DNA from 2 places in the Prochlorococcus sp. MIT 0604 genome. Region 1 is predicted to be linked to the other one. Evidence: predicted binding sites of a transcription regulator. Region 1 holds the regulator's gene; the other holds the start of a gene.
The links. Region 1 encodes NtcA, which controls nitrogen genes in cyanobacteria. Its sites were predicted from a motif close to GTANCNNNNGNTAC; they were not measured.
Positions count from the first base shown of each region.

Region 2: EW14_RS06580 (Fe2+-dependent dioxygenase) is a predicted target of NtcA. The motif match lies at 12,004-12,017, and genes of this name have one in related genera.

Region 1 covers NZ_CP007753.1:257,919-273,830, reverse strand. The annotation lists gene EW14_RS01450 (competence/damage-inducible protein A) at 1-547, shown strand, start outside; gene leuC (3-isopropylmalate dehydratase large subunit) at 561-1,967, shown strand; gene leuD (3-isopropylmalate dehydratase small subunit) at 1,967-2,590, shown strand; gene EW14_RS01435 (DUF3769 domain-containing protein) at 2,591-4,591, opposite strand; gene EW14_RS01430 (photosystem II reaction center protein I) at 4,613-4,741, opposite strand; gene psbN (photosystem II reaction center protein PsbN) at 4,850-5,002, opposite strand; gene psbH (photosystem II reaction center phosphoprotein PsbH) at 5,083-5,283, shown strand; gene pth (aminoacyl-tRNA hydrolase) at 5,426-6,028, shown strand; gene EW14_RS01410 (DUF3146 family protein) at 6,032-6,289, shown strand; gene EW14_RS01405 (hypothetical protein) at 6,270-6,707, opposite strand; gene EW14_RS01400 (DUF3084 domain-containing protein) at 6,708-7,673, opposite strand; gene ntcA (global nitrogen regulator NtcA) at 7,713-8,447, opposite strand; gene EW14_RS01390 (cob(I)yrinic acid a,c-diamide adenosyltransferase) at 8,646-9,227, shown strand; gene dcd (dCTP deaminase) at 9,232-9,825, shown strand; gene thyX (FAD-dependent thymidylate synthase) at 9,827-10,459, shown strand; gene EW14_RS01375 (thioredoxin domain-containing protein) at 10,463-11,008, opposite strand; gene EW14_RS01370 (phosphoglucosamine mutase) at 11,142-12,494, shown strand; gene trmB (tRNA (guanosine(46)-N7)-methyltransferase TrmB) at 12,502-13,131, opposite strand; gene EW14_RS01360 (DUF3177 family protein) at 13,250-13,873, shown strand; gene EW14_RS01355 (hypothetical protein) at 13,833-14,168, shown strand; gene ileS (isoleucine--tRNA ligase) at 14,165-15,912, opposite strand, start outside.
Region 2 covers NZ_CP007753.1:1,157,637-1,173,548, forward strand. The annotation lists gene EW14_RS09745 (TIGR02466 family protein) at 1-428, opposite strand, end outside; gene EW14_RS06530 (DEAD/DEAH box helicase family protein) at 994-3,324, opposite strand; gene EW14_RS06535 (hypothetical protein) at 3,750-4,100, shown strand; gene EW14_RS06540 (hypothetical protein) at 4,100-4,651, shown strand; gene EW14_RS06545 (hypothetical protein) at 4,651-5,043, shown strand; gene EW14_RS10630 (site-specific DNA-methyltransferase) at 5,177-7,429, shown strand; gene EW14_RS06555 (DEAD/DEAH box helicase family protein) at 7,429-10,071, shown strand; gene EW14_RS06560 (hypothetical protein) at 10,259-10,420, shown strand; gene EW14_RS06565 (hypothetical protein) at 10,428-10,619, shown strand; tRNA gene EW14_RS06570 (tRNA-Ser) at 10,821-10,905, opposite strand; gene EW14_RS06575 (extracellular solute-binding protein) at 10,969-11,991, opposite strand; gene EW14_RS06580 (Fe2+-dependent dioxygenase) at 12,094-12,759, shown strand; gene EW14_RS06585 (hypothetical protein) at 12,833-13,072, shown strand; gene EW14_RS06590 (iron uptake porin) at 13,136-14,455, opposite strand; gene glyQ (glycine--tRNA ligase subunit alpha) at 14,597-15,466, opposite strand; gene EW14_RS06600 (DUF1824 family protein) at 15,624-15,912, opposite strand, start outside.

The DNA.
Region 1 (15,912 bases):
GCCAGTAAAAGACAAATTAAAAAAAGATTTTTCAAAGTTTATTTTTGGAGAAGATAATGATACTTTGCCAAGCATTTTAATAAAAGAGTTAACTAAGAGGAACCAAACTATTGTTTTTGCTGAATCCTGCACAGGAGGCCTTCTATCTTCATCACTGACATCAATATCAGGCTCATCTCAAGTTTTTCAGGGTAGTATTGTTTCCTATAGTAATGCGCTAAAAAATTCATTATTAAATATTTCGGAAGATAAGCTTACAAAATATGGAGCTGTTTCTAAAGAAGTTTGTGAGGCCATGGCAATTAATGTAAAGGAGAAGTTAGGCGCAGATTGGGCAATAGCAATTAGTGGAATAGCTGGTCCTAACGGAGGCAGTCAAGAAAAACCAGTTGGATTAGTCTATATCTCAATTTCAGGACCCAATAATCATATAACTAATATTAAAAAACTATTTAACTCAACACGAAATCGAATAGAAATTCAAAGACTAAGTGTAAATGTGTGTTTGAACAGCCTCCGATTAATCCTATTATCGAATAGTAAGTAACTATTTTTACAAATTGAGTCAAGATACCCTGTTTGATAAGGTTTGGGATTTACATAAAGTTTCAAGTCTTCCTGGAGGATCTGATCAAATATTTATTGGTCTTCATCTTATCCATGAAGTGACGAGTCCTCAAGCATTTGGTGCTTTAAAGGACAAAAAATTAAAAGTAAAATTCCCTGAAAGAACTTTTGCTACTGTTGATCATATTGTGCCAACAGATAATCAGAGCAGGCCTTTCAAAGATAATCTAGCTGAGCAGATGATCGAAACACTTGAGAAGAATTGCTTAGAACATAAAATAAGGTTTTTTAATATTGGTAGTGGTAATCAAGGAATAGTTCATGTAGTAGCCCCGGAATTAGGCCTAACTCAGCCAGGAATGACAATCGCTTGCGGAGATTCTCATACTTCAACTCATGGAGCTTTTGGGTCAATTGCTTTTGGGATAGGTACAAGTCAAGTAAGAGATGTTCTTGCTACCCAAACCTTAGCCATGAACAAATTAAAAGTGAGGCAGATTTGGTGTGACAATAAATTATCCAAGGGTGTTTATGCTAAGGATTTAGTCCTTCATATCATTAATAAACTTGGTGTAAAGGCTGGAGTAGGTTTCGCATATGAATTCGCAGGGCCTGCGATACATGAATTATCAATGGAAGAAAGGATGACGATATGCAATATGTCTATTGAAGGAGGAGCAAGATGCGGCTACATAAACCCTGATGAAAAAACCTTTAGTTACATTAAAAATAAATTATGTGCTCCAAAAAATGAGCATTGGGATGAAGCGCTCGGATGGTGGAAAACGTTAAAAAGCGATGAAAATTCAATTTATGATGATGTAATTAAATTAGATGCTTCTAAAGTAGAGCCAACCGTAACTTGGGGTATCACTCCCGGCCAAAGTATAAGCATTAATCAACAAATCCCTCTTTTAGATGACTTATCCCCAAATGATAAATTAGTTGCAAAAGAGGCTTATGAATATATGAGTTTCAAGCCAGGACAATTAATAAAAGATACTCCTATTGACGTTTGTTTCATAGGTAGTTGCACTAATGGCAGAATCAGTGACTTAAGGGTTGCAGCTAAAGTATTAAAAGGCAAAAAAGTATCCAAGAATGTCAAAGCATTTGCTGTTCCAGGTTCAGAAAAAGTAGCCAGTGAAGCGAAACGAGAAGGTATAGATCAGATTTTTAAGGATTCTGGATTTCAATGGAGAGAGCCTGGCTGCTCAATGTGTTTAGCAATGAATTCAGATAAGCTAATAGGTAATCAGGTTAGTGCTAGCTCAAGTAATAGAAATTTTAAGGGCAGGCAAGGATCTCCCAGTGGAAGAACACTCCTTATGAGTCCAGCAATGGTTGCTGCTGCTGCAATTAATGGCAAAGTCAGTGATGTTAGAGAATTTATCAACTGATGAAATCAGAGTTTACCCCACCAATGGGAAAAATTACACAAATAATCGGGCAGTGTTTCTCCTTGATTGGTAACGACATTGATACAGATCGAATAATTCCAGCGCGTTTTTTGAAGTGTGTTAACTTTGATTCATTGGGTGAATCAGTGTTTGAAGATGATAGAAAAACTTTAAAAGGAAGGCATCCATTTGATCTAGAGGAAAACAAAAATTCCTCGATACTAATTGTTAATAGCAATTTTGGCTGTGGTTCCAGCAGAGAACATGCCCCCCAAGCGCTTATGAGATGGGGTATAAAAGCAATAATAGGAGAGAGTTTCGCCGACATTTTTTATAGTAATTGTATTGCGATAGGAATTCCATGTTTTACGCTATCTAAAAAATCCATAGAAGAAATGCAAAAATATTGCGATAATCAATTTTTATTTTTAGAAATTGATCTGAAAAACTCCCTAGCAAAATCAAAAGATTTAAATCTCAATCTTGAGATTAAGGAAAGCTCAAGAAAAATGTTTTTATCAGGAGAATGGGATGCCACTTCAACACTACTTAAGAATGAAAATTTAATAGAAAATAAATTTAATCAATTACCTTATATACAATTAAACAATAACTTGTTATAGCTATTGAAATCCATAAAGACTAAAAGAAATACCTCCTCCTTGATTATGAGGTTGATAAAAAATACCAACTTCATACGATCTTTTTTTCCAATTTAAAGAAATTTTAGAATCTATAAATTCACCATAATCATTTGAATTATTTGTTAAGTTCAAAGTCCCGATACTTTTAAGGATTATTGGTCCATATAATTGCTGATCAAGAGAAATATCTAAAGTGAAGTCCTCATAATTCTGATCAAACTTAAAAACACTTTCGCCACTATCAAATTTATAAAAAGGTAAAAAACTTATACGAGTATAGTCAAAAGTTTTATTTTTAAAATTACCAAATATTAATTCTGGACCTAATCCTAACCCTAAATATCCTTGATGATTTCCATTTTCATAGAAAGAATATGAGGCTTCAAATTTTGTATTAAGACTTAAGCCTTTATTGATTGGTTCAGGAATGTACTTATATGAAATATCAATAGATTTCTTTTTAGGTTCTACAATGCTAATTGGAAATTTCTGATCAAGAGAATAAAACAAATTACCTTTTAAGTTAGTTAATAATTTTTTATTATTTAAAGCCTCTGCTGTTATGTTGGCCAAACCTAAAGATAAAAATTCTGACTTTTTAATACCATCAACAATCCAAGTATTTTCTTTTTGTAATTTTGAACCATAACCTGAGAAAATTTCTGCTTCACCCAATGAACCATTCCAGACCCTCTCTCTATAAATTCCATAAAAACTTTTTTCCCATTTTGAGTCTAATAAATTAACTTCTTTACTCAATTCAGTTTTAAATCTAAATGCATCTGAAAATTTATTAAAATCAAGAGAATTTAAATTCTTGTCTATTTCTAAATCCCAATTTTTTATTGTGCCCCTTATCTGGGCATTTAGAGCAAAATAATCCTCAATAATTGAATTTCTCTTAACCCTATCTGAAGTGATTGATTCGTCCTTCTTTACAAAACTTTTAGAATACCCTTTGAATAACCTCTGAATTAAAAATTGAGGCTCTAAATCAAGAACAAAATCATCAGAAATTTTTACGGAATTAAATTTCCTACCAATAAAATACCCATCCTTATCTAAATTTTCATATCCAATATTCCATCTATTATCAATTTGAGAATTATCCAAATCAAACGCCCTATCACCTAACCAAAAAGGTATTGAAATTTTCTCTTCAAATATTATGTAATTTAATGCAGACTTGAATCTTAATTTTTCATTACTAGGATAAACTTCTAATAAATTAATTACTAACTTAGATTGTTTCGATTCAAGTAAATCATTACTCAACACTGCCTTCGTACTTTTCCAATTTTTACCATCTATAGTCATTTTCTTTGTAAAAAGTAACCAACTCTCAAGCTTACTTGGAGTATGTACGACTTCCTTGTTTTTTAATTCAAGCAAATTTTCTAGCTTATTTATATCTGATAAGCTGAAATTTGAGGATAAATCATTCATCAAAGTATCCGTATTTATAGATCCCTTAACATCTAATAGATATCCTTTTTTGGATATGAAACTGTACTCTAGTTGAGAAACTTTAAAAAGTTGTTCACCTAATATTAAAACTATATTGCCTTTAGCACTAATTTTTTTATTGAACTTATCGTATATTAAATTATCAGCTTTAAGGATTTTGCCTTTATACTTCACCTCTACATTGCCTTCCGCATAAATAACATCATCGATTTCTGACTGTTTATCAGATTGGATTACTAACTCATTTTGATTTCCACTAATGTAGGCCAAAAGAGTTTTTGAATTTTTCTTTAAAAATGTTTTATTAACTGATAATTGATCAGAATTATTAAAAGATAATCTTGATGTGTTTGATAGGATTTTCCTGTTTGTTATTTTTGAAAAATTAATTTGCGATATAGAGTTATCACTGTTTCCATTATCTTCTAGAAGATAAGCGGAAATTGATGGTTGTATACAATTAATAAATAAAAAAGAAGAAAATATAACTTTTTTTGAAATACCTGAAATCAATTGAAAAATTTATTTAATAGATTAATCTTGAGGACTTTCTAAGTCTTTTCTATTTGGTGTTCTTGTTGGATCACTTGCTAAAAATCCAAAAAGAAAAATTCCTACGAAGAAAAAAACAATAGTGTATACAGAAATTTTTAAGGCAAGCATGAGGTTAGGTTAGCTGACAGATTTATATTTTATTAAATTTATAATTAAACTATGATCAAAAGTTTACTTTTTGTATTTTTGGAAAATTTTGAAATACTTTAAAAGTGATTAATCATCATGATCATCCCATGGATCTGTAAGCTTTGCGGCTTTAGGTCCAAAGGCAGTCCAAAGACCAAAACCAGTTAAAGCTAGAAGTAATGCCAGAATTGTTACAGCTATGGAAACTGCTGGATCTGGTGCAGATGATAAAGTTTGCATCAATTTTGCTAAGTTTGTAAACAATTTATGTATAAGTTCTTATACAATAGCGAAATAATATTCGATTTAGTGATTTTAACATGGGTCAAAAAACAGCCTTAGGAAGCCTTTTAAAAGCAATTGGTAATTCAGGTCAAGGAAAAGTTGTACCTGGTTGGGGAGCAGTTCCTGTCATGACAGTAATTGGCCTACTTCTTTTAGTTTTTTTAGTTATTCTTCTACAAATTTATAACCAATCACTTTTATTACAAGGTTTCTCAGTAGATTGGAACGGAAACTAGATTTCAAAAAAACTATCAAGAAGTTATACCAATAATTTAAATTACTAAATAATCTCTTTTTAGAACTTTTGTTTTAATTTACTGGGTTATAGTTTGCATATATATAATTATTCTCAATGAAAAAAGATTGAGAAATAAAACCATGAAAGAAATATTTTTAATTGGGTTAGGAAATCCTGGGAAAAAATACTCAAAAAGTAGACATAATATAGGTTTTTCACTGCTAGAAAATCTCTCAAAAAAATATAATTCAAATTTTTTATTTAAAGATAAGCTCAAAAGTTCCTGCTCAGAATTTCAAATCAATGATTCTACTTTCAGATTATTTTTACCAAACACATTTATGAATAAGAGTGGTGATGCGGTCAGAGCAATAGTTGATTGGTACAAAATCAATTTAGATCAGATTTTTATAATAGTCGATGATAAAGATCTTCCGCTTGGAAAAATAAGATTTAGAAGAAAAGGAAGTTCAGGGGGACACAACGGGCTTAAAAGCATCATTGAACAATTGCACACACAAAACTTTAAGAGAATAAGAATTGGTATTGGGTCACCTCCTCTAATAGAAGGAAAAAATAATTTCAATACCATTTCACATGTATTAGGAAATATTTCTCTAGAAGAAAAATTGATATTGGATAAAGTTTACAAGAGAGTAATAGAATCCCTCGAACAACTAAATACAAAAAAAGAAGAATATATAATTAATGAACTAAATTCTTTTGGCAAAGACCAACCTTAAGAAATGCGTTCAAAACCTGAAACGATTGCCAAGTTAAGTGTTAAGGAATATTGCTTCTCAAAAAAGCAAATTCAGGGAGTTGTGGAAGCTAGTCAATTTAAATGGACTTTTACATGGTCTTTTCATAAAGGTTTATTAACAGTAAATCCACCTTTGGGAAGAGCATTAATTGAGAATGCCTTGTTGAGATTTTTATTAAAAAAAGATTATGAATTAGAAGCAGGGAATGAATATAAATTCACTATTTCAGCCAAGTTTTAAAATCTACATTTTGATTCAAAGTAAACTTCATTTTGCAATAGTCTTCTAAAATTATTAAAGCTGATATGGCATCAAGATTTTTATTAAAAATAAAAACCTCTCGAGGCATTAAAAACTTCAGACCACTAATTGGAAAAAGTTCGAAATATCTTGCTTTAGCCCTGTAAGTAGTATTTTTTTCCTCAAAAGTTATTATTTCTTTTTTAAAAAAATACAGCTTTTCTTTGATTGCTTTACTGGTTGTACCATTGCCAATAATAATTTGTGATATATCCTCAGCGGCAATTAAATTGCTGACATAATTCTCAATTAATTCACTTTTAACAATGATGGCTTGATAAACTTTTTTTTCACTAATTTCAGCTAAGACTAAGCCGCATTTACTTTTTCCAGGATCTATAGTTATTACTCTAGGCATTTAAGATGCAATTTTTAAAATATTTATTTCAACGACTATGGGTTCTAAAGTTTTACTATCTCTTAAAGATACTACTTCTAACTTAAATTTAATATTTTGATTTTCTTGAAGAAAGTCTCTAATTTTTTTTACAAAATTTCCATTTGTATTAATTTCACTAACTTGTGATCCTTTTGACTTAATTTCATCCCTTGTTTCTCTAAGCAATGCTTTAATTTTAGTATTTATTGATTTAAGATTTAAATCAGTTTCTTTAAGAATTGAACTTGTAATAACATCCCCTTTTTTGACTATAAATTTATTCTCTAATAAATCAGGAGATACAAAAACATAATTATCCCCTTTTAAAACATTTGTGGCTGATTTGATTAATAAAATCTTATTACCACCTCTAGCTGCTATTTTCTCAATTCTTGAAATATCATTAGGTCTCCATAAAAGAATATTTTTTGCTTCTTTATTAATTGGGATAACAATTTTCCTGACAAATTTATCAGCTTCATTAAAGATTTTTGTTAAGTCTAGTTTTATATTTGAGCTGGAATTGATCTCAGCAATAAATAAAGTTTGCCCCCTTTTAATAACAATATTTCCTCTCCTAAATTCTTTAATATTATTTTTTAATTGATTTAACTCCTTTTCTTTTTGCATAATTTTACCTTCAAGTTCCTTTCGTTCTTCCTGTAAAGGGATTAAAGCCTTTTTACTTTCATCTAAAGTTTTTTGCAAAAAAGGAATATCAACAAAAAGCCTTTGTCTGAATTCTTCACTTACTAAAATCAACAATCCTATTGATATTGAACTAATAAAACCACCAGTAATTATTGTTATTATAGTTGCTGTTTTTTTCGGTCTTAATTTTAAGATACTAAATCTTGCTTTACCAATCTTTGTTCCAAGAATATCCCCAAATGGTGCAATTAATCCTCCCAGGAATATTAAAAAAACAATTAAAATCCAAGCCACACGTTTGCATACCCTCAATACATCATAATTTATGATGAATCAATTAAATCTTTTTGCAAGAGCAATTGGATCGAACACTGTGATCTTTTTTCTTTCAATATTAAGAAGCCCTGAATCCTTTAAATCTCCCAATAATCTTGTAATGGTTACTCTTGTAGAACCAATAGCTTCAGCAATTGCTTGATGTGAAAGCCTTAGATCTATTGTGATACCTTTTTCACCTGCAACTCCAAAGTCTCTACAAAGAACCATTAAGAAACTTACTAAACGAGAAGACATATCCCTGTGTGTAAGAGTTTCTATCATGGTTTCAGTTTGCAGGATCCTACTTGAAAGCCCTTGCAAAAGTAATAGTCCTACTGATGCATCTTCCTCTATAGCTCTTAAAACAGAATTGGCAGGTGCTGTTATCATCTCAACCCTTGTAAATGCTATAGCATGGTAAAAACGATCAGATCTATGTCCTGTTAGAAGAGATAAAACACCAAAGAGACTATTCTCTCTTAAAAGAGCAACTGTTATTTCTTCACCTGACTCATAAACCCTTGATAATCTTACTGCTCCTCTTCTTATAAGATAAACCCTTTCTGCAGGATCCCCAGGGAAAAATATAGTTTTAGATCTCTCAACCATTTCTGTGCTTGCACCATCAAGACCTTTAATAACTTCCATTAAAGTTCTATTGATTGGAAAACGTTCTCCAATAGAGTTAATTTTACTTTGTCCGGAATGTTGCGAACTAAAGCGGTTGAATCCTCGTGAAGCAGGTATCATAAATATCTTAACTATTAAAAAATTTAAGGAGACGTCCTAAAATATCTTGTATCAACAGTAACAATTTTCAATTCTTATTAATTTACAAATAAGGCTTTTTCTGCCAGTTTCCACTTGATTAAGACTTTTTTAAGTAAAATTACACTATATGCAGTGTCGGTAGATTCTAATTATACTGCATGTAGAAAGAATTTAATAATGGTAAATAGTTCATCCCATATTTGTTCCAGAAATAATCTTGATGTTGTAAACATAAATACTGCTAACAAAGTTAACGTAAAAAGATTTACACAAAACGGGCAAATTCAAATCTATCATTCTTCATATCGAGGAAGCTACCCATCTATTATTAGAGATTCTCTAAGAAATGCTGCTCTTGGTAGAAAAGTGCTCTTAATACAATTTATGAAGGGAGGCGTAAAACAAGGAGTTGATAATGCAGTAAAGCTTTGCGGTAACTTAACCTGGATAAGATCATCACATTCATTTGATCAATATAATTCAGAAGAAATTGAAAATAATAATAATTTAAAAAAATCTATTCATGAATCTACTGTTGAATTATGGAACTTTTGTAAAAAAGAACTACAATCTGACGAGAACGACCAAATCATACTTGATGAAATTTTTTTAGCTATTGAGATGAAAATTATCGATAAAGATGATTTGATTTCAACACTTGAAAACCGATTTATATCAGGAGATGTAATTCTTACTGGTACAGATATTCCTAAAGATCTATTATTAATGGCCAACCAAATTACCGAACTTCGCTCATAAAACAATGCTAAAAAATGATCTCTGGATAAATCAACAGGCCTCGGAAGGAATGATAAAGCCCTTTCAGTCAAATTTAGTGAGGCATCTTGAGCCTGATAATAAACAAAAGCCAGTTTTGAGTTACGGATGCTCATCTTATGGCTATGATTTAAGACTTTCATCAAAAGAATTCCTAATTTTCAGACATGTCCCTGGTACCGTTATGAATCCCAAAAAGTTTAATCCTAATAATTTAGAAAAAACTGAACTTCACCATGATAATGATGGAGACTTCTTTATTCTCCCTGCTCACTCCTATGGTTTAGGAGTGGCTTTAGAAAAGATGAAAGTACCAGAAAATATAACTGTAATCTGTATAGGCAAAAGTACTTATGCACGACTAGGAATAATTGTTAATACAACACCCGCCGAAGCAGGGTGGGAAGGTCATCTAACCTTAGAATTTAGTAATAGTTCAGGTGCAGATTGCAGAATTTATGCTGAAGAGGGTATTTGCCAACTACTATTTTTTGAAGGTGATCCATGTTCTACAACCTATGAAGATAGAAAAGGAAAATATCAAAACCAACCAGAAAAAGTGACTCTAGCAAAAATCTAAAATGAGTAAAGTTGAGCTAATTTCGCTAACTCCCGATGCAGAAAAAACAATGGCTTACATTGCAAGAGTAAGTAATCCAAAAAATCAGGAAAATGAGGATTATTCAAAATTACTAAGTTATTGCATAAAAAATGAACATTGGAGTGTTTTTGAACAGTCATTTATGACCTTACAAATAGAAACTAACAGAGGAATCGCTGCTCAAATTTTAAGACATAGATCTTTTACTTTTCAGGAATTTTCACAGAGATATGCAGATAGTTCTCAATTGGGCAATATTCCCTTACCAGAGTTGAGGCGTCAAGATTCTAAAAATAGGCAAAATTCAATCCCCGACCTTCCTGATGAGTTAAAAAAAAGATTCAATGAAAAAATTGATTTACATTTTCAGGCTGCTTCAAAATTATATGAAGATTTACTTGCTGAAGGGGTAGCCAAAGAATGTGCAAGATTTGTTTTACCATTAGCAACTCCAACACGAATCTATATGTCTGGATCATGCAGGTCTTGGATACATTACATTCATTTAAGATCAGCTCATGGTACCCAAAAAGAACACAAGTCTATCGCCAAAAATTGCAAGTCTATTTTTAAACAATGCTTTCCTATTGTATCAAAATCTTTAGAGTGGTAAAAATTATCCATGACTACGTGGACTAACTTTATTATTTTTATTTTCTTGAATTGTTGAAAATTCAGCATTAATAATTTCCTCATAGGGTTTCTCTTCTTTTTCTAAATTATTAATAGATTCTCTTATTTTTATTTCATCTTGTTTACCAATAAAAGTAGATATTAGATTACCCTTTTTATCAAAAAGATTAACCTGAGGAATCCCATTTACAGCAAACTTTTGGATGTAATTTCCCCATTTTTGATTATCAACATTTAAAAAAACAAAATTAATATCTTTTTCGTATTCATCTTTAAAAGCAGAAACTTGTGGAGCCATTTCTTTGCAAACTTCACACCACTCTGCATAAAATTCAAGAAATGTAGGCTTATTATTTGTAAAAGCTATTTCAGGGTCAATAGATAATTCGCCAAAACTCTTTAGAAGATAAGTTGATTTAAAAAATAGACTTCTAAACAAAAGCAGTGAAATAAAAACAATAGATATAATTAAAATAAGTATAGTTTTTAAATTTGTCTTTAAGATTGGCTCTCGGCTTTCAGATTGCACTATTATGGTGTAACTAAGAGCATCTTAAATAAATTAAACAAATAAAGAGAATTGAAATCTATAAGCTTTTAATCAACTGATAAAATAACAATGAATAGTTATCAAAAATTTCTTTGATTCCTTATATTTAATTATGCAATCAATCTTTGGAACTGATGGAATAAGAGGAAGATTTAATGAAGAGATAACTTATTCTCTAGCCTACAAAGTAGGTTATGCTCTAGGCTCGACTTTAAAAAAGAAAAATCCAATATTAATTGGAAGAGATACGAGAATTAGTGGAAATATTCTACTTCAGGCCGTAACACAAGGTATTAGTGAAAGTGGCAAAAAATTTATCAATCTTGGAATTTGTCCAACCCCAGCTATACCTTTTTTAATCAAACAACAAAACCTCAGCAGTGGAATCATGATATCTGCAAGTCATAATCCGCCAGAATATAATGGCATAAAGATTTTTGATCATAATGGTCAAAAAATTAATAAAAGTTTTGAAAATAAAATTCAAAAATTAATTGAAGAGTCAAAACAATATATATCAGTACCTAGAAAAGTGGCCCCCCAAAAAATAAATAAAGATCTTATGGAGATTTATTTTAAAAGCCTAATCCAAACAATGGATGGAGAAAATTTAAGCGGGTTGAGAATTATTTTAGACACATGCTATGGATCAGCAACAACTTGCGCAGAAAAAATTTTTCAGTCTCTTGGTGCTGATGTAAGAGTTATCAATAACTCTAAAAATGGTTTGAAGATTAATATGAATTGTGGTTCTACTAACCTCGAAGCATTAAAAAAAGCATTAAGAGAGTGTCCTGCAGATATGGGATTTAGCTTCGATGGAGATGCCGATAGAGTAATTGGAATAGATTCAAAAGGAAATGTGTTAGATGGAGATCATATTCTTTTTCTTTGGGGTAGAGAACTTATGGAACAAAAAACCCTCACAAATAATTTGCTAATATCAACGCAAATGGCAAACTTAGGTTTTGAAAAGGCCTGGAAGAAAATAGGAGGAATCTTTTATAGAACTGATGTAGGAGATAAATATGTTCATGAGGCAATTAAACAAAAAAGAGCTATTCTAGGAGGTGAGCAGTCAGGTCATATACTTTCAAAAATTAATAACTTTTCTGGAGATGGGATATTGACTGCACTTCAAATTTCTAAATATTGTAAAAAGAAAAATATTAATTTAAATGATTGGCTTAAAAGTAGTTTCGATCCTTTTCCTCAAATACTAACTAATATTAATTTAGATTTTAATATTAATAAATTAAACCCAAAAAACAAACTTTTAATTGATCAGTCTATAGAAAAATTTCATGCAATTTATTCAGATAATTGTAGAGTTTATATAAGGCCTAGCGGCACAGAACCGGTATTAAGAGTTCTTGTTGAGGCTAAAAATCATAAAAAAGTTCATTCTCTATCAAGCGAAATCACAAACAAACTCTCTTTAGAAATTAATAAAATAATAAATTAACGACAAATCAAATTTTTATATAGATCATTTCATAAATATCAAGTTGATTAACAATCACATACTTTTCCCGATTAGTTTTAACTTTAATGGGATTAAAACTTTCGGAATAATTAAAATCTTTTTTATCTATTCTTTTAAAACGAAAATTACTTAATATAGTGCAGTCCATATAATCGAATAAATCCTTAACATCTGTTTTTATAAAAATTAGAGTCCCTTTTTGCAATTTATTTGAGAGCATATTAATAAATTCTGGCTGAATTACACGCCTTTTATAATGTCTCTTTTTAAACCAAGGATCAGGAAAATTAAAAGAAATACTTTTTAGATTTTTGAAAATAAATTTATTTTGAACATCATTAAAAATATTATTAGCATTACCAAACAAAAAATATAGATTTTTGATTTCCCTTTTCAAAACTTTTAATTGGGCATTTTTTACTAATTTCTCTCGGATTTCAATTCCCAAATAATTCCAACTGGTATTAACTAATGCTAAATCAAATAGAAACTCACCAGCAGCAGAACCTATATCCAAATGAAAATTCAATTTAGGATCACCAAACATTTCACTCAAAGAAGGTATTTTCTCAATTTGATTGAAATTAATACTAAGCGGATTAACATGCTGTCTCATAAAATATTAATTTATTTCTAGGCAATAATATAAGGATGCATAATATTCATAACTATGACAATAGTAATTCCAAAAGTAACAGTTTAATGTTTAATTATTATGTATTTCAAAAAAAGTTTTGAACGTTTTTAATCAACTTTCTATTTGGCTATCCTTTCAGCTATCAATAATTTTCCTTATTGGAATTCCTGTTACTCTATTCTTCTGGTCAATTCAAAAAAGAAATAAAGCAGTAAATAAACTTCTATCAATTTATTGGAAAATATCCCTTTTATTTTTTATAAGCCTTCTGCTTTTAATAGGTAAGTTCAACTATGCTCTTGTCATAACAAATATTTCAACATTATTAATGACAGTCTCAGTTTGGTTTTGGAACGATATTAATGATGAATTGAGAGAATATGATTTTTCTTACTCCCTTACCACTACGACAAAGATATGGAGATGGGCGGTAACTTTTATATCTCTCAATTTTTTAATTCAGAGTATACAAAGCTTTAACTGTTTTTCTATTATTAATTCGGATGCATGTGCAATATGGCTTCAGCCTTCTTCAAATTTATATATTTCTATAAAAAATTTATTTAATTTTTTATTCGGGGCAAACTTTACTGAACCGATAGCAAAATTTACAGGATTATTTGCATTACTAATTTACACTTTAGGGCTTATTCAATGGTCAATAATCAAATTACCAAAAAATGGAAGAAACTCTTTTTTCTCCGAAAATGGCAGAAATTGATTTAATAAAAAATCTTGAGAAAATAAGTTCCGACATACCTAATAGGATACTTAAACTAGAAGGTTTCATTCTAAAAGGAGGTCACAAAGAACAATTAGAAATACTTATTTTCAAAGGTTTTAGTAGCTCTACTACGCATCCAATTGAGATAGATTTAGAAAAGAAAGTTATAGAATTTCGATATGAACTTACAAATTTTAAACTTTATAAAGCACCTTTAAGAGAAACCAAGGATAAATTCATTAGAGAAAATCAAAACATAGTTTTCTTTTTAAATCAAAAAAACTGGATTTAAGTAAAGTGAAGATTAATAATATTCGAACATCTTTTGCATAATTTTGTATTTTGGATTCCACTAAAAATTTCTTTTTGGTAGTGCCAACATCTATCACATTTTTGACCATGTGCTTTAAGAATTTGAATTTTCCCAAGTTCATTATTTTCAAGAATCAAGGAATTCTCTGCCAAATCAGATACGACTTGAAAATCTGAAACTATAAGCCAATCCCTAAATAAATCAACATCATGATTCCCAAATTTTTTAAGCCAAGTTAGAGAATCTTTAACAAATTTATCTTCAGGTAAATAATTAACTTCTGTTTCTAAAGCGGCTCCAATTATTTGTTTGTTTCTACATCCTTCTATAGCTTTATTAATCTCCACTCTCAAATTTCTTAAATTTGCAATGTGCTGATTAAGACTTTCGTTTTTCCATGACTGCGCAAAAATTGGCCATCCTCTTTGAAAAACTGATTTTTCTTCAGTTGGATATGGAATATTTTGCCAAATATCTTCAGCCATATGACAAAGCACTGGAGAAATAAGAACAGCTAAATTTTCAACAACTTTTGACATTACGAACTGACATGATCTTCTCCTAAATTGTGATTTGGAACTTACATATAACCTATCCTTCGCAATATCCAAATAGAAATTTGATAGATCTACAACGCAAAAACTTTGTAAGATTTGAAAAAATTTTGAGAATTCATAACTTTCATAAGCATTTGATATTTGATCTGTAACCTCAACTAATCTACCTAACATCCATTGATCTAAGAGCGGCAACTGATCAAGTTCAAAACCATCAACATTAGGATCATAATCATGAATATTTCCTAGAAGATATCTTGCAGTATTACGAACTTTTCTATAGACGTCTGATAGTTGTTTGAGTATATTTGAACCAATGGGAACATCTACTGAATAATCTACAGAGCTTACCCATAGCCTTAGAACATCAGCACCATAAGCAGGTTCAGCTTTTTTATTATTACCTCCATTAATAATTATATTTGGATCAACTACGTTGCCTAATGATTTGCTCATTTTTCTTCCGTTTTCATCAAGTGCAAAACCATGAGTTAAAACTTTCTTATATGGAGGTTTATTGTTAACTGCAACAGATGTAAGCAAAGACGACTGGAACCAACCTCGATGCTGATCTGAACCCTCTAAATAAAGATCGGCAGGGTACTTTAATTCACTTCTCTGTTCACAAACTGCTGCCCAGCTAGATCCTGAATCAAACCAAACATCCATTGTATCCGTTCCTTTTTTCCAAAGATCAGCTTCTTTTAAATAATTTTTTGGCAATAGATTCTTAACGTCCCAATCCCACCAAATATCTGCTCCGTGTTCACTAAAAAGTTCTTGAATATGATTAATTGTCTCGCTATTTAGGAGAATTTCAGTACCAGTTTTCTTATAGAAAACTGGGATTGGGACTCCCCAAGACCTTTGCCTCGAAATACACCAATCCCCTCTACCAACAACCATAGAGTAGATTCTTTTCTTACCAGTAGCTGGCATCCATTCAACATCTTCGATTGCCTTTAATGCAGATGATCTAAAGCCATTAACAGAAGCAAACCATTGTTCTGTTGCTCTAAAAATAGTTGGTTTTTTAGTTCTCCAATCATAAGGATATCTATGCTTATAGTTTTCTTGTAATAGGAGCAAATTATTTTCCTTTAAATGTTCAATAATTAAATCATTTGCATCTTTAAGGACATTCGATCCTTTAAATTGACCAGAAT
Region 2 (15,912 bases), 880 kb from region 1:
AAGTCAGCTTCATTAAAATTCCTATAGAAAAGAAATCTTCCTCCTTTCATTTCTTTTGGTACTTTAATGAAAAATACACCTGAATAAGTTAAGCCTGAATGAGTATGAGGCGTATTAGAAGAACCTTTTCCACTTATATTTATCCAAAAATTTGTTAATTGTAGGTCACCTTTTCTGCTGATTTGATGAATTGTATTAACAGCATTAATAATTTGCTTTAATAAATGATTGGTTCCTGGAAGATTATTTAAATCTCTAATGTCTTTTGAATGATATGATTGAAAACCAGAATTACTTTTAACAACACCATCTTTATCATTTTTTCTGATCAAATAAGCCTCTTTTTGTAATTGCTCTATATTTTCATTTAGTTCAGCAGTCCAAAACTGTGTTGGGAATAAAAAACCAGGTTTAATTTGAATTTTCATTTATAAAAAATTTATAAATCATTTCATCAGTGTAAATATAAAAATTATTTAAAAACATCCATTTTAAAAGATTGCTATCTCCTCTTTTTGAAATGCGTAAGGTACAAATTAGAATAGTTAGCTAGAACTAAAAGCAATAATAAAAAAAGTATTTAAATAATTCAAATTGATTTTTGATATTTTATTACTCTTAAATCTATCGTCAAATAACTAAAGTGGGAACTCTTGTTTTTAACTTTTGTGATTAACCCGTCAACAGCTTTTTAAATTCCCGCCAACAAAACCGCCAAAATCAATTATTCTTTCAGGTTAAATTTAAGAAGTACTTTAAAATTTTAATCATACAAGATTGATTTATAACTATAAAATCAGAGAAATTTTAATAAATTTATCGTCCGTGAAATTAGATAATTTAAAAACGTACGGAGAGTCTAGAAGTTGAGTTCAGTCCATATGTGCTTTTATGGGAACAATAGGGAAGGGTAAACCAACTCATAGTTGATAATCCCACAACACATCCCACAACACATCCAACAACACAGAAGCCAGACTTAGTTTTTGGGAACTATGAATTATGACTCCTAAAAAAAGAAATTAATTTATTGAAGCCTGCACTATACATACTTTTACCTCTAACGTCTAAAGCTTTGTTCTCAGGCACAGATAACCATTCATTTTTTAATTCTTCTAAATCCTCATTTCTTACTAATTCATCAACAGTTGAATATTGAGGTTTCATTTTTAAAATCTCATTGGTAATTTTATAAACCGCACTGACATATTTCCCAACAGAACTGTCACTCAAATTTGTTTCTTTTCTCATCCAATCTGAAAATGGAGCATCATACATAAAGGTTTTTGCAAAACTCAACCTATTCCATATTTTTAAGTCAATATTTGAATAAAACTCTTTTAGATTAATTGAACTAAATACTTCCTCATCTTCAATGAATTTAAAAATTCTTTCTTTTGGAACTTTTCCTTGTGCGATTTGTTGAAACTCAGCAATAATTCTCTCATCACTCATTCCTAAGGCAGATAACACTGTAATTATTTGTTTGAAAGCATTCTCCTGAACGGAACTATTATCTTCCCCCTCAAGTACTATCGGCAAAATAATATATCCAAATTCTTTATTTTGGGAAACTCTCATTGCCCTTCCAGCTGCCTGCACTATATCTACCTTGCTATGCTTTGGATCCGCAAAAAGTACTGCATCAACTTCTGGGATATCAACCCCCTCAGTAAGGCATCTTGCATTAGTTATTAAACTTGGATCTTCATAAATAAATCTATTAAGTGCTTCTGATCTTTTCCCGGTACTATCTTTTCCAGAAATATGAAAAGAATGAACATATCCAAATTCTCCTCCTAATTTATTTACTTCCTCATTTAATTCTCTAAATTCCTTAGCCCTTTTTATATTCCTATGAAATGAGATTATATGTTTTACTTTATGTTCTTTGATAATCTTCCTTAAAGTAATTAATGCTGCGAATGTAGAGGCATCAGCTTCAAAAGACCACAACTTATTACCAGCAGTAAGAAATTCATTATTATCAATTAATTCTTTTATCTGATCTTTATAAATCACTGTGGAGAAAATTTTATAATCGGAAAGAATTGGAGGTTTTTGTTCTAGAGCAGATTTAAATGAGATTTGATCAACAACTTTTCCATAAATTTGCTCATCATCCATTGAGACAATCTCCTCAGAATCTCCTTTAAAAACTCTTTCAGTAGCTGTCATAAATAATCTTTTTGTGATTTGAATATTTTCATCGTAAAGAAGTTGTGCGAAAGGTTTTTTCTTATTACCTACAGTTTTATGTGCCTCGTCAAATATTCCAATATCGAAAATTAAACCTGAATCTTTCCCAGCTTCTATTATTTTTTTTCCACTTTGATAAGTAGTAATTACAATTTTTATTTTGTCAGAATCTTTTTCTAAGAACGAGGAAATTATTTGATTATCAGTATTAACCTCGATACCAATTTCAAAAGTATTTAAAGCTGGATCATCAAGATTTTTGACATCATCATCACTACAAACGGCAATCCAATCAATTTCTATCCCTTCACATAGAAATTCTCTAGCCCAAGTTTTAAGAGTTTGTTTTACAAGCTGTAAGCTAGGAACAATGATTATCGCATTTCGACCATTCATATATCTGAAAAACCAGTACCCAGTTAAACTTTTTCCAGAACCACAAGGATGTATTAGTTTGCCTCTAGATTCTCTAGAGAAATAATCAAGACAATTTCTCAGGGCTATCTTTTGATGTTCCCTTGGCTCATATTTACTAAGTATTATTTTTTGATTATCTAAAATTGAATGAAAATTTTTAAAATCTTCATTATTGAGTTGGGAGAAATCTGAATATGTTAAAAAACCTAATTTTTCTCTATGAACATTTGAAATTTTCTTACTAACTTCTAACGCTGATGAACTTATAATCCGATGTCTTATTTTGCTATAAGTTATTTCTCTTTCTGTAATCCCAAAAAAAGTACTGACCTCATCATAAGAAACGTTTTTGTTTATATCCTCGTGATATTTGCATTGAATTGCCCAAAGATTCCCATCATTTGATTCAGCTATAAGATCAACACCAACTTCTGGTTTCTGCAAATCTAAACAATCAAATATTTGATTTGGAACATTGGTATGGTGCCAAAGATTTACTAATTTACTAGAAAAAATAGGATTATTTACGAAATAAAGGGAAGTTAATAATTCGAATACATCCCCCTTTTTTTTATTATTTTCTGGACTTGATCCAAGTTGAGTTATATTTTTGGAAAACTCATCCCAATTATTTGAGGCAAAAACTAAATCTTTTGTTTCTGGTTTCTTAAAAAGATCTATAACTTGAATTGATCTTTCTGAAAGCATTTTTAAAAAAAAGTTAAAACAAATATACTCCCAACAAAATTATAAAACTAAATCGAAATTTACAACTTTAATAAAAAGTGAGCTCAATCCCACAACACCGCACTCAAATACCACAACAAATCCCACAACACAAAATAAGAAATTGAAAAGTTAAGACCAAATTTCTGGAAAATCTTCAAGTCTATGACTAATACCTAAGTTAAAATTTTCGGCTAAAAAATATTTTACGGAGAGGGTGTACATAGAATTCAATCTAGAATTCCAGTATAGACCTACTCTGACCACAGTTTAGTTTAGTAATTCATATAAAACCAAGAGACAACCTAGAGACATTTTAGTTTTTATTACCTAAGAGACCTAATTTACACCCTCTTTAATTTTTTGATATTGACACGGTATTTAAAATTAGTTGAAGGATAATAATTTTGAAAAAACTACTTCTTTTATTTTTACTATTTGGTTTTAATACTCCTGTAAATGCGGAACAGTATCCCAGGCATAAATTGACCTGCCCAGAATCGCAAGGTGAATGCTCTGAGGGAGAAAGAGCAGCAATTAAATTAGTTAACGACACCTATTGGAAAATGCTTACAAAAAGGATTGAACGTAATACTCATTACAAATATCCTTGGTATTGGGTTTATAAAAGGGGAGAGTGTAAATATTCAGTCGGTGCAAAAGAGGATATGCCTACTCATACAGTCACTATGGAATGGATAGAAGTTGATATTTGCGAGAAGACCACTAAGTTAATAGATCTTAGTCGTCGTAGGTAATGAAACTCTTCCTCCTTTTGCCACTTTTATTAGGTGTTATTCCTTCAGTTAAGGCAGACTCGATTTGCACTCTTACAAGTGAAGTAGAACCAGATGTAACTATAACTTTAAAATATATTGGTTCCGCTGGTGGTATTGGGACTTTAAATTATAAAAATAAACCTTCATTAGGTTTCTATGTAGGTATCTGGAATGGATACGGAGGTCAATATTACACTGCGATGACATATTCACCTGAATTATTAAACGAAGAAAAAACCTATCAGGAAAGAACAAAAAATACAGAAAAGATAAGAACAGGACATTTTATGAATTTTGTTGGAAATCAATTAGGAAGAGCGACTTCAATAGAAGATAGGAAATCTGGGAAGTTAAGAGCATTAATGCCATCACTGTCACAAGGTTATTATTATTCGATTCCTTTCACTAAAGATGGTGAATTTGGAAGACAAAAATTATCAAAAGAAATGAAAACCATTATTGATGCTACCGAAGGTTTTTTTGTTAATTCAGGTGGGTGTAGAAAGTTCTTTCCTTATGGATGGGATTAATGAAAAAACTTTTATTTGGTATCTTATTTTTAAGTTTTTTATCTCCCATTAATTCTGAAACAAAGGATAAAAAAGAATATGACAAATATGATTTCTATTCAAAATGTTTAGATGATGCTTTGCCTAAAAAAATGAATAATGCATTAGTCTGGGAATGCTCAACAAAAGCATCAAAAAAACTTGATTCTTTAATTCAAAAGCAAATATCCTCTAGAGGTGATTGCGATAAAGAGGGATTTGAATCACATGCTTGCCAATTAAAGAGAAGTCAAACTGCGTTTAAGACTTATTATCAAACCGAATGCACTTGGAATAAATATGGTCCTCATTATGAGTATTGTGAAATGATTCTCAAAAAAGATCGATTAAAATGGTTAGATAAAACTCTTTGAAGATGCAATAAACAAAAAATAAATTTATGCTAATTTAAAATTGATGAGGGTTGGTTACCTCATTGATAAACGAGAAAACAATCTTTTCAATTTGTCTACAATAACTCTCTAAAAAATTTCATAATAAACTTTAATGAAGTTATCAGATAACGAAAAAAGAAATATCATCAATATGATCCAAGCGGGGAAAAATTTACCCGAAAAATATAGATTTCTACTTTTTGAAGACTCTAGAGAAATTGAATTAAAATGGAACGGGAAATCTAATGAGATTACGAATATTGCTTTACCTTTTCAAATAATTGAACAAATAGATGAACCAAGAAAAGAGGATCAAATTCTTGAGCAGCAATTACTTGATTTCAGAAAAACTTCTGCAGGTAACACTTGGAATAATAAGTTAATTTGGGGCGATAACAAATTTATTCTTTCCTCTTTAAAAAATGGTCCTATGAGGGATGAAATTGAAAAGCAGGGTGGTATAAAACTTGTCTATATAGATCCTCCCTTTGATGTTGGAGCAGATTTTTCTATGAACTTAGAAATTGGAGACTATACCTATGAAAAACAACCTAATGTTCTTGAACATATTGCTTACAGAGACACTTGGGGTAAGGGTAATGATTCTTTTCTATCCATGATTTATGAGAGATTAAAATTGATTAAAGATTTACTAGCAGATGATGGAAGCATTTTTGTTCAATGTGATTGGCGAGTAAATAGTTCAATTAGAAAAATTCTTGATGAAATTTTTGGTGAAGAAAATTTTTGCAATGAAATTATTTGGAAAAGGAAAACTGGCAGTACTAGTCAAATAGGAACAAAAACAAAAAGATTTGGACATGGGACTGATTCGATTTTTTACTACAGAAAAAGTCAAGAAAATATTTTTAATCCGCAATACGGGGAGCAAGACCCAAACTATATTAAAGAACTTTTTAGACACAAAGATCCTGATGGGAGACTTTATCAAAGTGATAATTTAGCGAATCCTGCTTTCAGACCAACCTTACGATACGAATATAAGGGTTATAAACCTCCAAAAAATGGATGGGCAATTTCACTTGAGAAAATGAAAGAATTTGATAAGGATGGAAGACTTGTATTCCCAAAATCAATTGATGGTCGAATTAGAAGAAAACGTTATTTAGATGAACTTAAAGGGAAACCAATTTCCAATCTGTGGGACGACATCGGGCAATTATCATCGCAATCTTCACAAAGAATGAATTATCCCACTCAGAAACCAGAAGAGTTATTGGAAAGGGTAATTTTAACTTCTTCAAATCCTGGAGATTTGATCTGTGATTTTTTTGTTGGTTCAGGTACTACATCTGCAGTTGCAGAAAAATTAGGAAGAAAATGGATTTGTGCAGATCTTGGCAAATTTGCTATTCATACTACTAGAAAGAGAATGATAAGCATTCAGAGGGAATTAAAAAAGAATGAGAAACCCTGGATGGCATTTCAAGTATTAAATTTAGGTAAATATCAAAGGCAACATTTTCTTGACGATAAACCTTTTGCTAAAGATGAAATATCTCTAAAGAATAGAAATATAAAATTTCAAGAATTTGAAAATCTCATATTTGAAGCATATAAGGCAAATAAAGTTGAAGGATTTAAGACTTTACATGCTAAAAAAGGTGATAGTTTCGTATCCCTTGGTCCTGTAAACCAACCTCTATCAAGAAATCATATCGAAGAAGTAATTAATGAATGTATTGAGAATAATATTATTGCTGTTGATGTATTGGGTTTTGAATATGAAATGGGTTTATTCCCAACAATACAAGAGGAAGCAAAGAAGAAAGGTTTACGATTAAATTATAAACAAATCCCAATAGAAATTTTTGATAAAAGGGCAGTAGAAAAAGGGCAAGTTATTTTCCATGACGTTGCATACATAGACTTTAAATGTAACGTAGTTAATAATAAAATTTCTGTTGAACTTAGTGATTTTGCGGTATTTTATAATGAAGAATCATTTGAATTCAGTCAGGATACTAAGAACAATAGGACAAAAGTAGTTGTTGAAAATGGTCAAATAATTGAGAAAAAAAGAGATAAAGATGGTGTTATAAAAGAAAAATTATTAACTAAAAAATGGCATGATTGGATTGATTATTGGGCAGTAGATTTTGATTTTGAATCTAGAAAAGAAATTATAAAAATTGAGGATGAGAACAAACAATTTCTAGACAAATGGACCGGAAATTATATTTTTGAAAATGAATGGCAATCTTTCAGAACAAAACAAACTGACTTTCAATTAGAATTAAGAACTTCCGAAAGAGAATGTTTTAAGAAAAGTACAAAAGTTGCTGTAAAAGTTATTGATATTTTTGGTAATGACACAATGAAAGTTATCGAGGTTGATCTTTAATGCCAATACCTCCAGGTCTTTCAAAATCTCCGTTTGAGATAAATATACCCAGCGAAAGATGGAAACCAGATATTGATCTAGTTAAAAAACCAATTCAACAATTTAATGCACCCTTTGTCGAGAAAATCCGAGAAGAAGTGCATGAATGGAGACAGTTTGGATATGATGGCGTTTCAGATACATCAAAATACTTACTTAATTTCTGGTTTAATTATCAACATAAGAATGATTTTCAGTATTATTTTGCTCAAAGAGAATCAGTAGAATCTATTATTTATCTTTTTGAATACAAGAAGGTCAGATCTAATAGAGATTTGCTTACTCTAGACTCTTGGGGTATCACAGAGGATTTTCTCCAAGATGATTGGTTAAGGTTAATTATTAAACAGGCAACAGGTAGTGGCAAAACAAAAGTATTGTCTTTATTAATTGCTTGGTCATATTTTCATTCTTTATACGAAAGCGATTCTATCCTTTCCAAAAATTTTTTAGTAATGGCACCTAATACTATTGTGTTGGACAGATTAAGGACTGACATAGAAGGATTAAATATATTTAATAATGATCCAATTATTCCTCTCAACGGGTACGAAAACAGATCATGGAGTTTTTCTCCTAAAGTTCATATCCAAGACGATATCAAAAGTATATCTGATCTGGGCAATATTTTTTTAACTAACGTGCAGAGATTTGCAGAGAGGAATAAACAAAACAATGAATATGATTTAAAAAGTAAATTCTTAGGACCTGAACCTAATATTAAAAAAGGTGGGATAAAGAATACTGTAAAAGAAACAGTTAAAAAACTAGATAACCTTATCGTATTAAATGATGAAGCACATCACGTTTACGAAAATACTGCCTGGAAAAGATCAATAGAGGATATTCATAACTCTTTAAAACAAAAAGGGCAAAAACTTGTTTTGCAAATTGACGTGACAGCAACCCCAAAAAATAAAAAAGGAGAAATTTTTACTCAAACAATTTCTGATTACCCATTAGTAGAAGCAATTTATCAAGAAGTTGTTAAGAAACCTGTAATTCCTGATTTACCAAGTAGAGAAAAGTTAAAAGAATATCCTTCATCAATTTTTTCTGAAAAATATCGTGATTATCTTCATCTAGGGTATGAGACTTGGAAGAAACAATATGAAAAACATAAAAAAATGAACAAAAAAGCACTTTTGTTCATAATGGTTGACGATACAAAAAATTGTGATGACGTAGAAAATTACTTAAAGTCTACTTTCCCACTCTTAAAAAACGGTATTTTTGTAATTCATACAAAAGATAATGCGAGAGATTCAACAGGCGAAATAAATGAAAATACCTCAAAAGGGAAAGAAGAATTACAGAGATTAAGAAGATTAGTTAATACTGTTGATGATTTAGATAGTCCAATTAAAGTTATTATTTCGGTGCTTATGCTCAAGGAGGGTTGGGATGTACGGAATGTCACAACTATTGTCGGTCTAAGAGCATATGCTTCTCATATATTGCCAGAACAAACCTTAGGAAGAGGTTTGAGAAGAATGTATTTTGGGCAACAGTTAGACGAAGAATTAGATGTTATTGGAACAGATAACTTTATTGATTATGTAAAAAGTATTTCTGAAGAAGGGGTTGAACTAGAGGAAATACCGACGGGGGGAAGTAATCCATCCTCTGGACCAGTAGTTATAAATGTAGATGAGGAAAATGGATCAAAGAATATAAATGAATTAGATATTGAAATCCCCTCTATTCCAAAAAGGTATGGTAGGGATTTTCTTTCCTTACAATTATTGAATCCTAATGAATTCAAATTTAAACCTTGTAAATTAAGAAACTACTCTAAAGAAGAATCAATTAAAGAGATAATTTTTAAAGATATAATCGAAGACTCTGAACAAAAGTCAATTAAATTTGATAATCTTGAATATTTAACTTCTACTACAGTATTGAGATTTTTTACTGAGGTTATTATAAAAGATCTTGGTTTTTCAAAATTAGGAGTGAATCATTTTATATATGGAAAGTTAAAGATTTTTGTATCAGATATTTTATTTGGAAAACACGTTGATATTGATGATTTAAATATAATTAGGAATCTATCGGAACCCTTTATTACCAGTCAAATAATAGAAACTTTTAAAAAAGAAATTAATAATTTGTCCTTGAAAGATTTAGGTTTTAAGGATTCAAACCTTTCCACATTTGTATCTAATACAAAACCCTATTTGTCGTCAAGAAAAAAGATTTATTATTCTCCTAAAAAATCTATTTTTAATTTTATTGCTGGAGATAGTAAATTTGAAATTGAATTTGCTAAGCATCTAGATAGTTTTGATGATGTAGTATCTTTTTTCAAAAATGACATTCAAATGAAGCAGTATATTGAATACGTTAAACATGATGGAAGGATAGGGAGTTACTACCCTGACTTCTTCATTAAATTAAAGGATGAAAGTATTTGGATTGTTGAAACCAAAGGAGCAGAAACATTGAATGATCCTTTGAAATATAAAAGACTAGAAACCTGGTGTAAAGATGCTACTAAGACTCAAAATATTAATTGGGATTGTCTTTACTTAAGACAAGAAGTTTGGAATTCTATAAAAGTTAAACCTAATTGTTTTTTTGATTTGTTAAATATGATTTGATAAAAAATTTTTAATCTTACATTCGAACCCATTTCACCAATATTTTCAAATTCCACCAATATTTCTCAAAACACCTTTTTAGTTATTGACAGAATAAATTAATATAAAGATTATAAATCTAAAGAAATTCCATATCCAAGAAAAGTAAAACATCATGATTACTAATAAAAGATACCAAACGCTATTAATGCTTGCGACTACAGGCAAACCTTTAAATAAAGACGCTACAGAAGAAGAAAAGAAATTCTACGAAGAATGTAAACATGACTATAAAGTTATGCATGAAACCGCCAAGAAACATGGCATAAAGAATCCGATTTTAGAAATACCAATGGAAGTAGATTTTTAAAGAAAAAATGCAACCACCAAAGACTTCTGAAGAATTAGAAGAAATGTATCCCGATCTAGAACCTTGGCAAAGGGATGAACTAGAGGTTTGGCACAGAGGATGGATTACTAAATTGATGACAGGAGAATCAACATCTGAAGAATACAATGCCGCGACACCTCCTCATCCAGACCCACATCATCCTGAAGAAGATGAATAGAAAACAACCTTTAAAATTATTTGTCCCTTAAAAACCTAGAGACTTTTAAAAAATAACCTTGAGACAACATAGAGACATAAGTGGTCATTGTGGTAAATTATAAAAGTCAAACGGGTTAAAGAATACCTAAAATAACTCAGTCATAACAGTCAATCTGGACATTCTGACCAATTCTGACTACATCTTATTTGTATAGAAATACGGAGAGGGTGGGATTCGAACCCACGAATAGTTTCCTATTAAACGATTTCGAGTCGTTCGCTTTCGACCACTCAGCCACCTCTCCGCCTGTTTATTAAGTATGCACGTAATAATGAGAAAATTATGAACTACATAATTATCTTAATTTTTAATTCCAACCTGCATCTTTCATCAATTTAATAGCTAAAGAATTTTGCTCTCCAAGGTCTTCGACGGTTACACTATCAGGCGTAAACTCTCCAAAGTTCTTAACTATTTCATTCTGATTAACTTCCTTCAAAGGATGTTCAAAAGTAGGAGCAGCTAAACCTTTACTGCCTTCGGGAGAAGCCAAGAATTCAAGCAGCTGAATAGCTTCATTTTTATTTGTTGCATATTTTGCAACACCACCGGCACTAATATTTACGTGTGCAGGATTAGGAGTAAGGACCTTTGTTTTTTTTGCATACAAAGCATCTCTCCTTCCATTAACACCTGCTAACATTCTTGCGACGTAATAATGATTAACAATTCCTACCCCGCATTTTTTCTTAGAAACTGCTCTAATTATTGAAATATCACCTGGGAAAAATGGTTGGGAAACATTTGAAATCATCCCGCTTAACCAAGCTTTAGTTTCTGATTGGCCTTTGTTAATTATTTGATTGGCAACTAAAGATTGATTATATGGACTTTTTCTATTTCTCAAACATACTTTCCCTTTTAGAGAAGGATCAGCCAAATCAGTGTAATCATTAATCTTGCTAAAATCTACTACTTTTGGATTGGCTATCATAACTCTTACTCTTCTTGTTAATGCATACCATTCCTTATTTGGGTCTTTTAATCCAACTGGTACATCATTTTCTAAATTAGAAGATTTTATTGGTTGAAGTAACCCAGCTTTGGCTGCGTTAGTAATTCTTGCAGCATCTACTAACAATATTAAATCTGCTTGAGAATTCTCCCCTTCGCGTTTCAATCTTTCGATTAAAGAAATTCCTGCTGCCTCAATAAGTCTGACTTTTATTCCTGTTTCTTCTGCAAATTTTTTATAAATACTTCTATCTGTGTTGTAATGTCTACCTGAATAAACTTTGACTTCTTTTTCTGTTGAATTGGCGGGTATATTAACGTTTAGCAAAAATGTACATGTTAGTGCTGAATAAAAAAGTTTTTTGAGATTTTGCACTTTTTAAAATTAGTATCTATGGTTACTTTATACCCATCAAAAGAGTTCAAACTCTTAAAGCCATCTTCGATACATTGAAGTGTATCATTTTTTATATGCCATATGAATTATTTAACTCATCAGTTATTAAATGCTGAAGAAATAAATTTTATAGAAAAAGAATTAGAACAAGAAAATCAAGGTTGGGAAGATGGAAAAAAAACAGCTGGCAGTCACGCCTCAATCGTAAAAAATAATTTGCAATTAAAAAGAACATCAGATATTTCGAAAAAATTATCCTTGTTAATTAAACAAAAAATTTTAAATAATGATTTAATAAAAAGCTTTACTTTACCAAAAAATATTCATGGAATCATGTTTACTAAATCCTCCAAAGGGATGAAGTATGGACGACATATCGATAATGCATATATGTCATCAGGCAGGGCTGACTTATCTTTCACAATTTTTCTTACCAAAAAAAATCTATACGAGGGGGGTGAACTATTAATTGAAAATCTTACTTCAGAAAACAAATTTAAACTTAATAGTGGAGAAATTTTAATTTACCCAAGCACATTTTTACATTCAGTTCAAGAAGTTCTCAATGGAGAAAGAATAGTATGCGTTGGATGGATTGAGAGTTATATAAAAAGTATTGAAGAAAGAGAATATTTATTTGATTTAGAAGCAGGTGCAAGAAGTTTACTGGCAAAGCATGGCAGATCGGACGAACTTGATCTTATTTTCAAATCTTATTCAAATCTCTTAAGAGTTATGGGGGATTAAGAAGAATCATTTTATACAACAAAAAGAATCTAAGTCTGAAGTTGATTATTATATATAAAAAAAGAATAAACTAATGCCTAAAAAAAGTTCGATTTCAATTTTCATTGCAGCCACAAGCGCACTAGCCATTTCCACAGCAAATACCAATTATGTTAATTCAGGTGATAATGATTTAGGTGGATTAAAAGAATGGAATACTGATATGCCTTTAGATGCAGATTTCGAATTAGATGCCGAAGCTCAAAAAATAGCTGATGAAGCTGCAAAATCTAGTACTTGCATTCCAATAGGAGAGGGTGAAAATTGCTGGTAAAAAAAATTTTAAATAAAAAAAGGGCCTCAAATATGAGGCCTTTTTTGGTTTCAAATTTTAAATCTAGAATTTGAAGGTTGTAGAAAGTACTGCACCAAAGATATCATCTTCGGTTGTCTCTTCTACATCAGATCCACCAAAGATTGCTGGTGTGACTTCAATAGAATCATTTGGTCTAAATGAGTAGTATATTTCCCATAAGAATGGATCTACTTCGCTTAAAGTAGCTCCAGCAACTGCTTTAGTTGCTTTCATAGGTTGTCCAAATGCAATACCAATTTTATCACTTGGTTGGAACATATCAGCCCAGTTAAAGCCAACAAAATAACCACTACCTTCAGCTATGTCTGAACGCCCAGAAAAACTCATGGTGTCATATCCAACTGAAACTGAAGGAGTTGCTGTTCCTGTTTCATCTGGTCTCCACCATGCTCTTAAAGCAACAGAATCGGAATCAACTGTTAACGCATCAGCACCTGTATAAAGGTCTTTTGTTGCGTAATAAGACCAAGCATTCCATCCTTGCTGTCTTGAATAAGTAGCAGAAAGATGATAATTATCTTTAGTGTATGCAGTCTGGACGTTTATTTTATTATTGTCTTCGTTAGTTAGGAAACCATTAGTCCCCGCTGCGTCCTTGGAATTAACTGTTGTACTAACAGCAAAGCCATTATCCGCAACATATTTAAGACCTGCACCTGTAGAAGTACTGGCTCCGAAAGCGGCTCCATTACCACCTAGTTTGAAAGCTTTTAATGCTCCAGGTTTATAAACCGATGGAGTAGCTGCAAGCATGTAATAGTTTTCAATTGCTGGTCCAACTGTGGCAGTGAACTTATCTCCTATGGGGAATGTGTACCACATCTTGTCGACTTTAAAGTTGGTCGAACCATCAGTAAGACCAGTTTCTTTTGCTTCTATATGGTAAGTAGATGTTTTTTGGTCAAAAGCTCCGTCCCAACCATCACCAGCTTTAAGTCTTACATAGAGATTATCATCACCAGTAAAACTTGTATTCAAGTTCATTTGATAAACAAAAGCTGCTTGAACCACTTCAGTTCCGTTAGAACCAAGATTGTCACCACCATCAACTGCACCTATCGCCATAACAACTTTCCCATCAAGGGTAGTAGTGTCATTAAAGCTACCGGCTTCGAAATTATTTTGTTTAGCTTCTAGGCCATCAATACGACCTTTTATTTTTGCTAGGTCTTCACTAACTTCGTTAATGAATGTATTGCTGTCAAGTCTTGAAGAAGTTTTTTTGCTACGAGTGTAGCTATTCATTTCTTCAATATTAACTATATCGGAAGCTTGAGCAGCCATTGGAGCTATTAAGCTCAAAGTTGCTCCTGCTACCAACATTTGTTGGAAGAGTTTCATTGTACCTCACACTTTAAAAACCCAATAAAATGGGTAACTATACTGTATCGAGCGCAACAGAAAAGGAAAGGCATATAAGTTTCATTCCAATGTAACTTTTGATACCATTAACTTCTTTATTCTCTGAATATATCTTATGTATTAATTCTTTATCAAAGGGAAGTTAAGGGATTCTCTGTCGTCTACCCATGACGATGCAACTTCTCTTGCTAATTTTCGAATCTTTTCAATATATTGTGCACGATCTGTAACTGAAATTACTCCTCTAGCATCAAGAAGGTTAAATGTATGACTACATTTCAAAACAAAATCAAGCGCAGGGTAAGTTAATTTCTTTTCTATTAAAGAGATTGCCTCGGCTTGATAAATATCAAATAATTTCCTTAGATTATCAGGACTAGATTCTGTAAAATTATAAGAGCATTGATTTTTCTCAAATTGAAGCCAAATATCGCTATATTTCAAATCTTTGTTCCAATTTAAATCCCAAATACTTTCTTTATCCTGCAAAAACATTGCAATCCTCTCTAGTCCATAAGTGATTTCAATTGGAATTGGATGGCAATCTATCCCCCCGCATTGTTGGAAATAAGTAAATTGAGTGACTTCCATTCCGTCCAACCAAACTTCCCAACCTACACCCCAAGCTCCAAGTGTTGGAGACTCCCAATTATCTTCCACAAATCTTATGTCATGATTTCTAGAGTTAATTCCTAGAGATTCTAGAGAAGTCAAATATTTTTCCTGAATTCCTTCCGGGGAAGGTTTAATTATCACTTGATATTGAAAATAATGTTGCGCCCTATTTGGATTATCGCCAAATCGCCCATCAGTAGGTCTTCTACATGGCTCGGCATATGCGACACTCCAAGGCTCAGGTCCAATAGCCCTTAAAAAAGTATGCGGATTCATTGTCCCAGCACCCTTTTCGGTATCATATGGCTGCATAATCAAACAACCTTCTTTTGACCAAAAATTATTTAAATCTTTAATTATATCCTGAAAAAACATTTAATTAAAATAGTGGGAAAATTTAGATCAATGCCATTAGACATAATAACAAAGCTTTAAAGTAAAAAATATTTTGAAATCCAAGTACTCAAAAATATAATCCGATAAAAAGCTGTCATTAAATTAGATCCTTGATAAAAAATAAATGATGAATTAATTATGTAAAAAAATCTAATGGCAATGGTCCAAAAGTATTAGATTCTTTAGCATCTTCGTCATACTGACATGTTATTAAAATTCCTTCTCCAAGACCTTTCTCGGATCTGACAAAAACATTACCAGTTTTTTGATTAGCTTTTAAAAAAACACCTCCTTCAGCATTTAGGGAACCTAGATTTCCAAATTTAATTGAGGAATATTTCTTAGAGATTGATTTTAATGCTTCAATAGCTCTCTTGTTGCCAGGTGCCATTATTCCTATTGTAATCCAATCGGCATTAAAAATA